One region of the Phytobacter sp. genome, then DNA from elsewhere that is predicted to be linked to it. Evidence: predicted binding sites of a transcription regulator. Region 1 holds the regulator's gene; each other region holds the start of a gene.

Region 1 (4,228 bases):
AGACCAGTTGTGCTACGGCAAAACCGGCAAGGAACAGGCTAAGCGTGGCGCTGACCACGGCAGGGGATGTGTTTAAATCTTGCTGAATGTCGGCAAAAGCAGGCAGGTACATGTCTGTTGCAAGGAAGCCCAGAACGCTTAACCCCGCCAGCCAGACTAAAAATCCTTTTCCTGGTTGCATGGCAATATCTCTTTATTGTGCAGGTGAACAGGGAAACAGAGTCTAGGGAGTGAAACTCTCGTTGTGAAACGCTAATATTTGCGCACTGGTTTCAAAATTTTTGCAGGCACAACATGTGGTCAGAATATTCTCTTGAAGTGGTAGATGCGGTGGCGCGTAATGGCAGTTTTAGTGGTGCAGCTCAGGAGCTGCACCGGGTGCCTTCTGCTGTCAGTTATACCGTGCGGCAACTGGAGGAGTGGTTGGCAGTCGAGCTCTTTCAACGCCGTCATCGTGACGTTGAACTGACACCCGCTGGGGCGCTTTTTTTGAAAGAAGGGCGTTCTGTTATCAAAAAAATGCAGATCACCCGTCAACAGTGCCAACAAATTGCCAATGGCTGGCGTGGTCAGCTAGCTATCGCCGTGGACAATATCGTTAAGCCGGAGCGAACCCGGCAGATGATTGTCGATTTTTATCGCCACTTCAGTGATGTTGAATTGATTGTCTTCCAGGAGGTGTTTAATGGCGTCTGGGATGCACTGGCGGATGGGCGCGTTGAACTGGCAATAGGGGCCACGCAAGCAATCCCCGTGGGGGGGCGGTATGCATTTCGGGATATGGGCATGCTGAGCTGGAAATGCGTCGTCGCGTGCCATCATCCGCTTGCCAAAATGGCGGGCCCTCTTAGCGATGAAACGTTGCGCAACTGGCCTTCTCTTGTCCGGGAAGATACGTCCCGTTCACTGCCAAAGCGTATTACCTGGTTGCTGGATAACCAGAAACGAGTGGTGGCACCCGACTGGGAATCTTCTGCTGCCTGCCTCTCTGCGGGATTATGCGTGGGAATGGTACCTGCGCACTTTGCGCGCCCCTGGCTGGACAAGGGAGAGTGGGTGGCGTTGGCGCTGGAAAACCCGTTTCCCGATGCCGCATGCTGCCTGACGTGGCAACAGAATGAGGCTTCACCAGCATTAAACTGGTTGTTGAGTTATTTAGGAGACAGTGAAACGTTGAACCGTGAATGGCTGTGGGAACAGGATTGACCCGCTCCCACTGCAGGAATTAACGACGGTAGTCGCGGAATGGACCGTCGGCTACCGAACGGCGTTCAATCAAACGCGGATGAACCTCAATCGATTGTGATACTTCACGCTTGTTGACGATACGATCCAGCAACATGTTGAATGCGGTTTCACCCAGAGAATCTTTCGGCTGATGAATGGTCGTCAGAGCCGGAGTAAAGAAACGGGAGTTGCGCACGTTATCGTAACCAATCAGGGAAATGTCCTGCGGAACGCGCAGCCCCATTTCGTCTGCAGCACAGAGTGCGCCCATAGCCATAATATCGCCGCCGCAGAAAATAGCCGTTGGACGCGGAGACTGGGCGAGGATCTGCTGCATTGCGCGATAGCCAGACTCCGGCTCAAAATCACCCTGTACAATCCAGTTTTCTGGCACGCTGATGTGCGCTTCTTCCATTGCTTTCATAAAGCCAGCAAGACGTCCGGCACCGGTGTTGCGCTCAAGTGCACCAGGGATCACACCGATGTCACGATGACCACGTTCAACCAGATACCGCCCAGCCATATAGCCACCTTCAAAGGCATTATCGATAACCGTGTCAGTAAAATCGGCTTTTGCTTCGCCCCAGTCCATTACTACCATAGGAATGTGGCGGTACTCTTCCAGCATGTTCAGCAGAGATTCTGGGTATTCCGAACACATTACCAACAGGCCATCGACGCGTTTTTGCGCCATCATTGACAGGTAAGCGCCCTGTTTTTCGAAATTGTTCCAGGCATTACCCAAAATCAGGGTGTAGCCCTTCTGGAAACAGTTTTTTTCAACGGCTTCAATGATTTCTGCAAAATAAGCGGCTTCGCTGCTGGTAGCCAGTAAGCCAATAGATTTGGTGTGATTAACCTTCAGACTACGGGCAACGGCGCTCGGCGAATAGTGCAACTCTTTGATTGCCGCCCACACAGCATTACGCGTCTCTTCAGCGACGAAACGCGTCTTGTTAATTACATGTGATACGGTTGTGGTGGAAACGTTTGCTCGCTTCGCTACGTCTTTGATCGTTGCCATCAGATGTCACTCCATGCCATATCATAAGCTCCTGAAAATACAAAAGGTAAACGTTTGCCTGCCTTCACCCTTTCACCGCGCGATGCACTGTATTACGCCGGGAAAAAGACACTGGACGTCAGGAGGGGAGTCGATGGCCGGTACGCTAATAAATTTAGCGTCGAATTTTGTCTTATCTTGGCCAAAAGGGGAAGAGCTAAAACGTATATCAATCTAATTCCTGCAAGATTTTTACGTTTATTTATGCAAAAATGCGCTATCTCACTTTTTGTGGGGAAATAAGAAAGGAGAAAAATTGATGAGTACCGACCTGAAGTTTTCTTTAGTGACCACCGTGATTGTGCTTGCCCTCATTGTTGCGGGTGCACTGACTGCGGTTCTGCATTGATTTACCACGAGGGAGAGTATTCTCCCTCGACGTTCCCTCCCATTCTCCCGTTTTTCGCAATAATCTTTTCGCAAATCGCTCACTTCTGTTTTTTGTGATTGATGTCATACTTTTGGCTTCTGTGACGGTGTCGCCCGGCGACACGGCATTTCCGGAGTCAATAAATCATGAAAATTAATTATCCACTGCTTGCCCTGGCGATTGGCGCTTTCGGCATTGGTACCACCGAATTCTCGCCGATGGGGTTACTGCCCGTTATTGCTCGCGGTGTCGATGTATCGATTCCGGCGGCGGGAATGCTGATAAGCGCCTACGCGATTGGCGTTATGGTAGGGGCGCCGTTAATGACGTTAATGCTTTCTCACCGCGCACGTCGCAATGCACTGATCTTTCTGATGGCAATCTTCACACTTGGAAACGTGTTGTCGGCCATTTCGCCTGATTACACTACCCTGATGCTGTCGCGCATCATCACCAGCCTTAACCATGGAGCCTTCTTTGGTTTAGGCTCGGTGGTCGCTGCAAGTGTAGTGGCGAAAGAGAAACAGGCCAGTGCGGTCGCAACGATGTTCATGGGGTTAACCATTGCGAATATCGGTGGGGTGCCGGCCGCGACCTGGTTGGGTGAAACCATCGGCTGGCGTATGTCCTTCCTGGCCACCGCAGGTCTCGGCATCATCGCTATGGTAAGTCTCTATCTTTCATTGCCAAAAGGCAGTGCAGGGGAGCGTCCCGATGTACGCAAAGAGCTTACGGTACTGATGCGTCCACAGGTTGTTTCGGCTCTGCTCACGACCGTGCTGGGCGCTGGTGCGATGTTTACGCTCTACACCTATATCTCACCGGTGCTGCACAGTATTGCGGATGCTGGACCTGCATTTATCACCGCGATGCTGGTGCTGATTGGCGTGGGCTTCTCGCTGGGCAATTATCTCGGTGGGAAGTTGGCTGACCGCTCAGTGACCGGCACCCTCAAAGGCTTCCTGCTGTTGCTTATCGCAATTATGGTTGCAATTCCCTGGCTTGCACGCAGTGAATTTGGCGCAGCAATCAGCATGGTGGTCTGGGGAGCCGCGACCTTCGCGATCGTTCCACCACTGCAAATGCGAGTAATGCGTGTTGCACACGAAGCGCCAGGACTTTCTTCTTCCGTCAATATCGGGGCGTTTAATTTGGGGAATGCTCTGGGGGCAGCTGCGGGCGGAGCGGTGATCTCGGGTGGACTGGGTTATGTCTTCGTCCCGTTTACGGGAGCGGTGATTGCCGCACTGGCACTGATGTTGGTATTGCTGTCTGGTCGTGGCGTTGCCCGGACAGCCTGCGCGACAGCGGAATAATAAAAAAGCAGGAGGGTTTCCCCTCCTGCACCTTATGCCACGAGATTCTTCGCAACAAATTCCCAGTTCACCAATGCCCAGAAATGCTCCAGATAATTCGGACGAGCATTACGATAGTCGATGTAATAAGCGTGTTCCCAGACATCAACAGTTAAGAGCGGAGTGGCGCCTGTCGTCAGCGGCGTACCAGCATTGGATGTTGAAACAATTGCCAGTTTGCCTTCTGCGTTTTTGACCAGCCAGGTCCAGCCT
Region 2 (4,228 bases), 1.5 Mb from region 1:
TCCGGGCAGGCACATGTCCTGCGCTGCATCCCTACGAGCGACGGTTTTTTTGATATTGAACTGGACGCGACACTGTTTCACCCCCAGGGCGGTGGGCAGCCCGCAGATAAGGGCTGGATTGGCGATGCATCGGTAGTGAGCGTGTTTAATGATGGCGACATCGTATGGCACCGCACGTCCATCGCGGTCGAGCCAGGGATGGTCATCATTCAGATTGATTCTGAATTGCGCGCCCTGCATGCTCGCTGGCACTCTGCCGGGCATTTGATTGGTTATGCAGGTGAAGTGCATGAATGGCGGCCTGTAAAAGCACATCACTGGCCTGGAGAAGGACGCATTACCTTTACAGGAAATAGTACGGGTGTTGTACCTGATGCTGCCAGGATTGAAGCGCAAATTTCGGCGTGGATTGCAGGCAAACTTCCAAGAAAAATTGAATTTATTGATGGCAAACGCGAAGTGCGTTTTGGGGAATTGCCCGCCTATGGCTGTGGCGGAACGCATACGCAGACATCCGGGGAGATAGGTCTGGTCACGCTCACCAGCCTGAAAATGAAAAAAGGGCAGCTTGTGGTGAGTTACAGGGTCGATTAAATCAGAAAGCTGACGTTTCCCGGTCAGTGATGAACGGGAAAAACAGTGGTATGCAGGGTGGCTAAGGGCCGCTTAAGCGAATAATCGTCTTCTTGCTTTCGTGGTCAGTGTCTCCTGCCAGTTTTGCCTCTTAAATCGCAACATGCGCACTCATGCCTTTTACTGATACTCCATGCTGTTTATCATTTAATTCTAATTATCGGCGTTTTCGGCTGGCAGCCCCAACGTGGGCTGGTTAATCTGGAAGCGATTGTCAGCATTTTATTAACAAAAGAGTACAACTATGCATGATGCACAAATCCGCGTGGCTATCGCGGGTGCCGGTGGTCGTATGGGCCGTCAGTTAATTCAGGCCACGCTGCAAATGGATGGCGTTCAACTTGGCGCAGCGCTGGAGCGTGAAGGCTCTTCCCTGTTGGGTAGTGATGCGGGAGAGCTGGCGGGCGTCGGCAAAACGGGTGTCACTGTCAGCAGCGACCTGCAGGCGGTAAAAGATGATTTTGACGTCTTTATCGATTTTACCCGTCCGGAAGGCACCCTCGTGCATCTGGCGTTCTGCCGTAAACATCAAAAAGGCATGGTAATTGGTACTACCGGTTTTGATGATGAAGGTAAACAGGCCATCAGCGATGCCGCGAAAGAGATAGGCATCGTCTTTGCAGCTAACTTCAGCGTGGGCGTGAACGTGATGCTTAAGCTGCTGGAGAAAGCGGCGAAAGTAATGGGTAACTATACCGATATTGAAATCGTTGAAGCCCACCATCGCCACAAAGTGGATGCGCCATCAGGTACGGCACTGGCGATGGGTGAAGCCATTGCTCATGCGCTGGATAAAGATTTAAAAGAGTGCGCCGTTTACAGCCGCGAGGGTTACACCGGCGAGCGTGTGCCTGGCACCATCGGCTTTGCCACCGTCCGTGCGGGCGACATCATCGGTGAACATACCGCGATGTTCGCCGATATTGGCGAGCGCGTAGAGATTAGCCATAAGGCTTCAAGCCGTATGACATTCGCGAATGGTGCCGTTCGTTCGGCATTGTGGCTGAAAGCGAAGAGTAACGGCCTTTTTGATATGCGAGATGTTCTTGATCTCAACAATTTGTAAAGTTTATTACCCATCGTGATGTGGTTATTGCAGTCGTAATGCATTGATTGCAAGGGCAATATTTTATTGCCCTTTTATTTTGTTCCTTTCATGTTTATTTTCTTCTATCCCTCTTATTTATTGGCGTTTTCCTCCTTTTTTTTGTTTCTCAAATGTAAATTTTGACCATTTGGTCCACTTTTTACCTCTTCGCCGTAGCCCAGATCGTTTTTATTGCCACGCAAGCGTTTACGTAGGCCGGTTAAGATGATCTTTTTGTCCTTAAATTCATGCTATTCTTTCCTGGGGCGCAAAAAGACATGAAAAATATGCGCTATAAGTTGACTTTTACCCCTCATGTCTCCAGAATGCCGCCGTTTGCAAAAAATTCGCGGCTACGCAGATTTGCATTGATTCAAGGCGTATATTTGAATTAATATGCAAATAAAGTGAGTGAATATTCTCTGGAGGGTGTTTTGATTAAGTCAGCGCTATTGGTTCTGGAAGACGGAACCCAGTTTTACGGTCGGGCCATAGGGGCAACAGGTTCGGCGGTTGGGGAAGTCGTTTTCAATACTTCAATGACCGGTTATCAAGAAATCCTCACTGATCCTTCCTATTCCCGCCAAATCGTCACTCTTACTTATCCCCATATTGGTAATGTCGGCACCAACGCCGCTGATGAAGAATCTTCTCAAGTTCATGCGCAAGGCCTCATCATCCGTGACCTCCCGCTGATTGCGAGCAACTACCGCAACACTGAAGACCTCTCTTCTTACCTGAAACGCCATAACATCGTGGCGATTGCTGATATCGATACCCGTAAGCTGACTCGTTTGCTGCGTGAGAAGGGTGCACAAAACGGTTGCATCATCGCAGGTGATAACCTGGATGCTGCACTGGCGCTGGAAAAAGCGAAAGCCTTCCCGGGCCTGAACGGTATGGATCTGGCGAAAGAAGTGACCACCGCCGAAACCTACAGCTGGACGCAGGGGAGCTGGACGCTGGAAGGCGACCTGCCGGAAGCGAAAAAAGAGAGCGAATTGCCATTCCACGTCGTGGCCTACGACTACGGTGCAAAACGTAACATCCTGCGCATGCTGGTTGACCGTGGCTGCCGCCTGACGGTGGTGCCTGCGAAAACCCCGGCGGATGAAGTGCTGGCGATGAATCCTGACGGCATCTTCCTCTCCAACGGCCCGGGCGACCCGGCACCGTGTGACTACGCGATCGCTGCTATCAAAACGTTCCTCGAAACTGAGATTCCGGTCTTTGGTATCTGCCTGGGCCATCAGCTTCTGGCGCTGGCGAGTGGCGCGAAAACCGTGAAGATGAAGTTTGGTCACCATGGCGGCAACCACCCGGTAAAAGATATCGACAACAACACGGTGATGATCACCGCACAGAACCACGGTTTTGCAGTGGATGAGGCGTCAATGCCTGCCAACCTGCGTGTTACGCACAAATCGCTGTTCGACCACACTCTGCAGGGGATTCATCGCACCGATAAGCCTGCGTTCAGCTTCCAGGGTCACCCTGAAGCGAGCCCCGGTCCGCACGATGCCGCACCGTTGTTCGACCATTTTATCGAGTTAATCGAGCATTACCGTCAGTCTGCTAAATAATCAGGAGCGAAAAAGAGCCATGCCAAAACGTACAGACATAAAAAGCATCCTGATCCTTGGCGCCGGCCCGATCGTTATCGGCCAGGCGTGTGAGTTTGACTACTCCGGTGCGCAGGCGTGTAAAGCGCTGCGCGAAGAGGGTTACCGTGTCATCCTGGTGAACTCTAACCCGGCGACCATCATGACCGACCCGGAAATGGCGGATGCAACCTACATCGAGCCAATTCACTGGGAAGTGGTACGCAAAATCATCGAAAAAGAGCGCCCGGATGCGGTTCTGCCGACCATGGGTGGCCAGACCGCGCTGAACTGTGCGCTGGAGCTGGAACGCCAGGGCGTACTCGAAGAGTTCGGTGTGACCATGATTGGTGCTACCGCCGATGCGATTGATAAAGCCGAAGACCGTCGTCGTTTCGATGTGGCGATGAAGAAAATCGGCCTCGACACTGCACGTTCCGGTATCGCACACACCATGGAAGAAGCGCTGGCGGTTGCCGCTGACGTGGGCTATCCGTGCATCATCCGTCCCAGCTTCACCATGGGCGGCACCGGCGGCGGTATCGCCTATAACCGTGAAGAGTTCGAAGAGATTTGTGAGCGCGGTCTGGATCTCTCGCCAACCAAAGAGCTGCTGATTGATGAGTCGCTGATTGGCTGGAAAGAGTACGAGATGGAAGTGGTGCGTGATAAAAACGACAACTGCATCATCGTCTGCTCTATCGAAAACTTCGATGCGATGGGTATCCATACCGGTGACTCCATCACTGTGGCACCTGCGCAGACCCTGACTGACAAAGAGTATCAAATCATGCGTAACGCCTCGATGGCGGTACTGCGTGAAATCGGCGTTGAAACCGGTGGCTCTAACGTTCAGTTCTCGGTGAACCCGAAAAACGGCCGCCTGATCGTCATCGAAATGAACCCG
Region 3 (4,228 bases), 1.0 Mb from region 1:
GCCGACCTTCGCCCCACGGGGATGTCCAGCTCGGCTCGCCGACTTTGGACATCTTCCACAGCACGAAGTCCATCGGGTTGCGTTTAACATCCACCACGTCAACGCGGGCACCGGCCTGCAACTGATCGAGATCCTGGCGTGAAAGCTGACCGTAGTTCGGATCTGTCGGCACGGAGAACATCACATCACCGTTATCCGCAACATACGCATGCCCACGGGCAATCAACTGTTCAGTGATTTCGATGATTTCATGAATATGGTGCGTCGCACGCGGTTCAAGGTCCGGGCGCAGGATATTAAGTGCATCAAAATCTTTGTGCATTTCGGCGATCATGCGATCCACCAGCGCAACAAAGTTTTCGTCGTTCTCATTAGCACGCTTGATGATTTTGTCGTCAATATCGGTAATGTTGCGCACGTATTTCAGCTTATAGCCGATAAAACGCAGGTAGCGGGCAACAACGTCAAACGCAACGAAAGTACGGCCATGGCCGATATGACAGAGATCGTAAACAGTAATACCACACACGTACATGCCGACTTCCCCGGCATGGATAGGTTTGAATTCCTCTTTTTGGCGCGTCAGTGTATTAAAAATTTTTAACATCGAAGATTCCATGTAGACGTGTGTGAACAGTTTGTTCCGTATGATACCCATAATTCGTAACGGAAGCAGCACCGATTGCAAGGTGATCCCACCTCTCGGTTATGCTATAACAAGCGACTATCTCTGACCCCTATCGGGTTTGCGCACCACACTATCGGAACAGGATGCAAAAATGGTTACTTTCCACACTAATCACGGCGATATCGTAATCAAAACTTTTGATGACAAAGCGCCTGAAACAGTTAAAAACTTCCTGGACTACTGCAGCGAAGGTTTTTACAACAACACCATTTTCCACCGTGTCATTAACGGCTTTATGATTCAGGGCGGCGGCTTCGAGCCGGGCATGAACCAGAAAGAGACCAAAGACCAGATCAAAAACGAAGCCAACAACGGTCTGAAAAACACCCGTGGTACGCTGGCAATGGCCCGTACTCAGGCTCCGCACTCCGCTACCGCGCAGTTCTTCATTAACGTAGCAGACAACGACTTCCTGAACTTCTCCGGCGAAAGCCTGCAGGGTTGGGGCTACTGCGTCTTCGCAGAAGTGGTTGAAGGTATGGACGTGGTCGACAAAATCAAAGCGGTTGCGACCGGTCGCAGCGGCATGCACCAGGACGTGCCGAAAGAAGACGTTGTGATTGAAAGCGTGACCGTTAGCGAGTAATCGTGGCGACACTCTTTATCGCAGACCTTCATCTGCAAACAGAAGAACCGGCGATCACCGCCGGTTTTCTGCATTTTCTGCAAGGCGTTGCCCGTGAGGCCGACGCGCTCTACATCCTGGGCGATCTGTTTGAAGCCTGGATTGGCGACGACGATCCTACCCCGCTTCATCGGGAGATCGCGGCTGCCATCAAAGCAGTCGTCGACAGCGGCGTTCCCTGCTACTTCATTCACGGTAACCGTGACTTCCTGCTCGGCAAACGCTTTGCCCGTGAAAGCGGCATGCAGCTTCTGCCAGAAGAGCAACTGCTCTCTCTCTACGGCCGCAAGGTGCTGATTATGCACGGCGATACGCTTTGTACCGACGACGCAGGTTACCAGGCGTTTCGCGCCAAAGTGCACAAGCCCTGGCTGCAAAGGCTATTTCTTGCCTTACCGTTGTTTGTTCGCCAGCGCATTGCCGCCAAAATGCGCGCCAGTAGTAAAGCCGCCAACAGCCATAAATCTGTGTCGATCATGGATGTGAACCCCGACGCTGTAGCAGCGACTATGGGTAAACATCATGTGCAGTGCCTGATCCACGGCCACACCCACCGCCCGGACGTTCACGAACTTATTGTTAACGACAAGCCCGCCATTCGCGTAGTGCTCGGTGCCTGGCACACCCAGGGCTCAATGGTGAGCGTCACCGCCGACGACGTTGAGCTCAGCCATTTTCCCTTCTGAGAAGCGTCGGACATGCTCCTGCGTCTACCAGGGCCGGTTGTAGAGTCCCTCTTGTTCCCCCCGTTGCTGATGCGCCTGACGGTTAAACAGATGCAGTCTTTTGATACCGCACTCCACCAGCAAGCCAGACGCGAGCATCGTAGTACACCGGGGGGCCAAATTAACGGCACTATTGATACACCAGTGGGGACACTGATGCCGCGCATTTTCTTTTTTTAACGGACAACAGGTTCCACTGCTCATCGCTACGCAACCGTTTTCCTTGCCGATTTTCCATGCTATTCTTTGTGCCCTCAAAAGCTGTTCGTAGTCACCTCCACAGGAGTTTTCTTAACGCATGTCTTCTGCTAACCAACCGGCGCGTATCGCCATTGTCATGGGATCGAAAAGCGATTGGGCGACCATGCAGTTCGCCACCGAAATCCTCGATATCCTGAATGTCCCGCACCACGTTGAAGTCGTCTCCGCGCACCGCACCCCCGACAAGCTGTTCACCTTCGCCGAAAGCGCCGAAGAGAACGGTTTTCAGGTGATCATCGCCGGTGCTGGCGGCGCGGCACATCTGCCGGGCATGATTGCAGCGAAAACACTGGTTCCAGTGCTGGGTGTACCGGTACAAAGTGCTGCGTTAAGCGGTGTCGACAGCCTCTATTCTATCGTCCAGATGCCACGCGGTATTCCGGTTGGCACGCTGGCGATTGGCAAAGCGGGTGCAGCGAACGCCGCCCTGCTGGCCGCGCAAATCCTCGCCCAGCATGATGCTGAACTGCATCAGCGTCTGACCGAATTCCGCCGCTCACAGACCGACGAAGTGCTGGAGAATCCGGACCCACGGGGTGCGGCATGAAACAGGTTTGCATCTTAGGTAACGGTCAACTGGGGCGGATGCTGCGCCAGGCCGGTGAGCCTCTAAGCATTGCCGTCTGGCCGGTCGGGCTGGATGCCGATCCGGAAGCCGTGCCCTTTGCCCAGAGCGTGATTACCGCTGAGATTGAACGCTGGCCGGAAACCGCGCTGACGCGTGAACTGGCGCGCCACCCTGCGTTTGTGAACCGCGACGTGTTCCCGATCATTGCCGACCGCCTGACGCAAAAGCAGTTGTTCGACAAACTCGGGCTTGCCACTGCCCCCTGGCAGTTGCTGGCAGATAAAAGCGAGTGGGCTTCCGTCTTCAATACCTTGGGCGAACTGGCGATTGTGAAACGCCGCGTCGGCGGTTACGACGGTCGCGGTCAATGGCGTCTGCGCGCAGGTGAAACCGACCAGCTGCCGGACGATTGCTACGGTGAATGCATCGTTGAGCAGGGGATTAACTTCTCCGGCGAAGTCTCTCTGGTAGGCGCTCGTGGGCACGACGGCACAACGGTGTTTTATCCGCTAACCCATAACCTGCATCAGGACGGCATTCTGCGCACCAGCGTGGTCTTCCCGAAACCGAATACAGAGCAGCAGAAGCAAGCCGAAAGCATGCTGACGGCCATCATGAACGAACTGAACTACGTGGGCGTGATGGCGATGGAGTGCTTTATTACTCCGGCAGGGCTGCTGATTAACGAACTGGCACCCCGCGTCCACAACAGCGGTCACTGGACGCAAAACGGCGCGTCCATCAGTCAGTTTGAGCTGCACCTGCGCGCAGTGGTGGATTTACCGTTGCCTCAACCGGTGGTCAACAGCCCGTCCGTGATGATCAACCTGATTGGTAGCGGTCTGAATTACGACTGGCTGAAGCTGCCGCTGGTGCATCTGCACTGGTACGACAAAGATGTACGTCCGGGTCGTAAAGTGGGTCACCTGAATCTGAATGATGACGATAACGGTCGTCTGAGCGCGACTCTGGAAGCACTGGTCCCACTGCTGCCGCCGGAATATGCCAGTGGTATTGCCTGGGCCCAGGCGAAACTCGCCTGATTGAGTAAACCCGGCGCTGCCCGGGTTAAACACCCTCACCTCAGCCTTCTCCCTGAGGGATCCCCACAAAAAATGCGAGCACGATCGGTCCCCTCTCCCCGAGGGAGAGGGCCAGGGTGGGGGAAAATGCGGCTCTGAGGTTAATTCCGTTCACCTTACGTGCAACGTTCCCATGAAGCCTCTCCACACGTGAACGTGCAAGGGAGGCTCGCCGTGTACTGAACCCCACAAAAGTCACCACGCCTACCCCTGAATACAGGTTCCCGCCTCTCCGGCCAGTGTCTCTTCAATGCGGGTTAACGACCCAATCCATGCCGG

The links. Region 1 encodes PurR, which represses purine synthesis genes. Its sites were predicted from a motif close to CANGCAAACGTTTGCNTG; they were not measured.
Region 2: a site for PurR is predicted at 1,917-1,934, ahead of carA (glutamine-hydrolyzing carbamoyl-phosphate synthase small subunit). Genes of this name have one in related genera too.
Region 3: a site for PurR is predicted at 2,246-2,263, ahead of purE (5-(carboxyamino)imidazole ribonucleotide mutase). Genes of this name have one in related genera too.

Annotation. Positions count from the first base shown of each region.
Region 1 is NZ_JCACPZ010000004.1:37,336-41,563, reverse strand. Features, by position in the region: gene punC (purine nucleoside transporter PunC) at 1-181, opposite strand, end outside; gene punR (DNA-binding transcriptional activator PunR) at 295-1,206, shown strand; gene purR (HTH-type transcriptional repressor PurR) at 1,226-2,251, opposite strand; gene cydH (cytochrome bd-I oxidase subunit CydH) at 2,550-2,639, shown strand; gene AC5JPW_RS03975 (MFS transporter) at 2,807-3,976, shown strand; gene sodB (superoxide dismutase [Fe]) at 4,009-4,228, opposite strand, start outside.
Region 2 is NZ_JCACPZ010000004.1:1,567,899-1,572,126, reverse strand. Features, by position in the region: gene AC5JPW_RS11355 (alanyl-tRNA editing protein) at 1-594, shown strand, start outside; gene dapB (4-hydroxy-tetrahydrodipicolinate reductase) at 878-1,699, shown strand; gene carA (glutamine-hydrolyzing carbamoyl-phosphate synthase small subunit) at 2,155-3,303, shown strand; gene carB (carbamoyl-phosphate synthase large subunit) at 3,323-4,228, shown strand, end outside.
Region 3 is NZ_JCACPZ010000004.1:1,044,139-1,048,366, forward strand. Features, by position in the region: gene cysS (cysteine--tRNA ligase) at 1-607, opposite strand, end outside; gene ppiB (peptidylprolyl isomerase B) at 780-1,274, shown strand; gene lpxH (UDP-2,3-diacylglucosamine diphosphatase) at 1,277-1,999, shown strand; gene purE (5-(carboxyamino)imidazole ribonucleotide mutase) at 2,337-2,846, shown strand; gene purK (5-(carboxyamino)imidazole ribonucleotide synthase) at 2,843-3,910, shown strand; gene AC5JPW_RS08970 (carbamate kinase) at 4,154-4,228, opposite strand, start outside.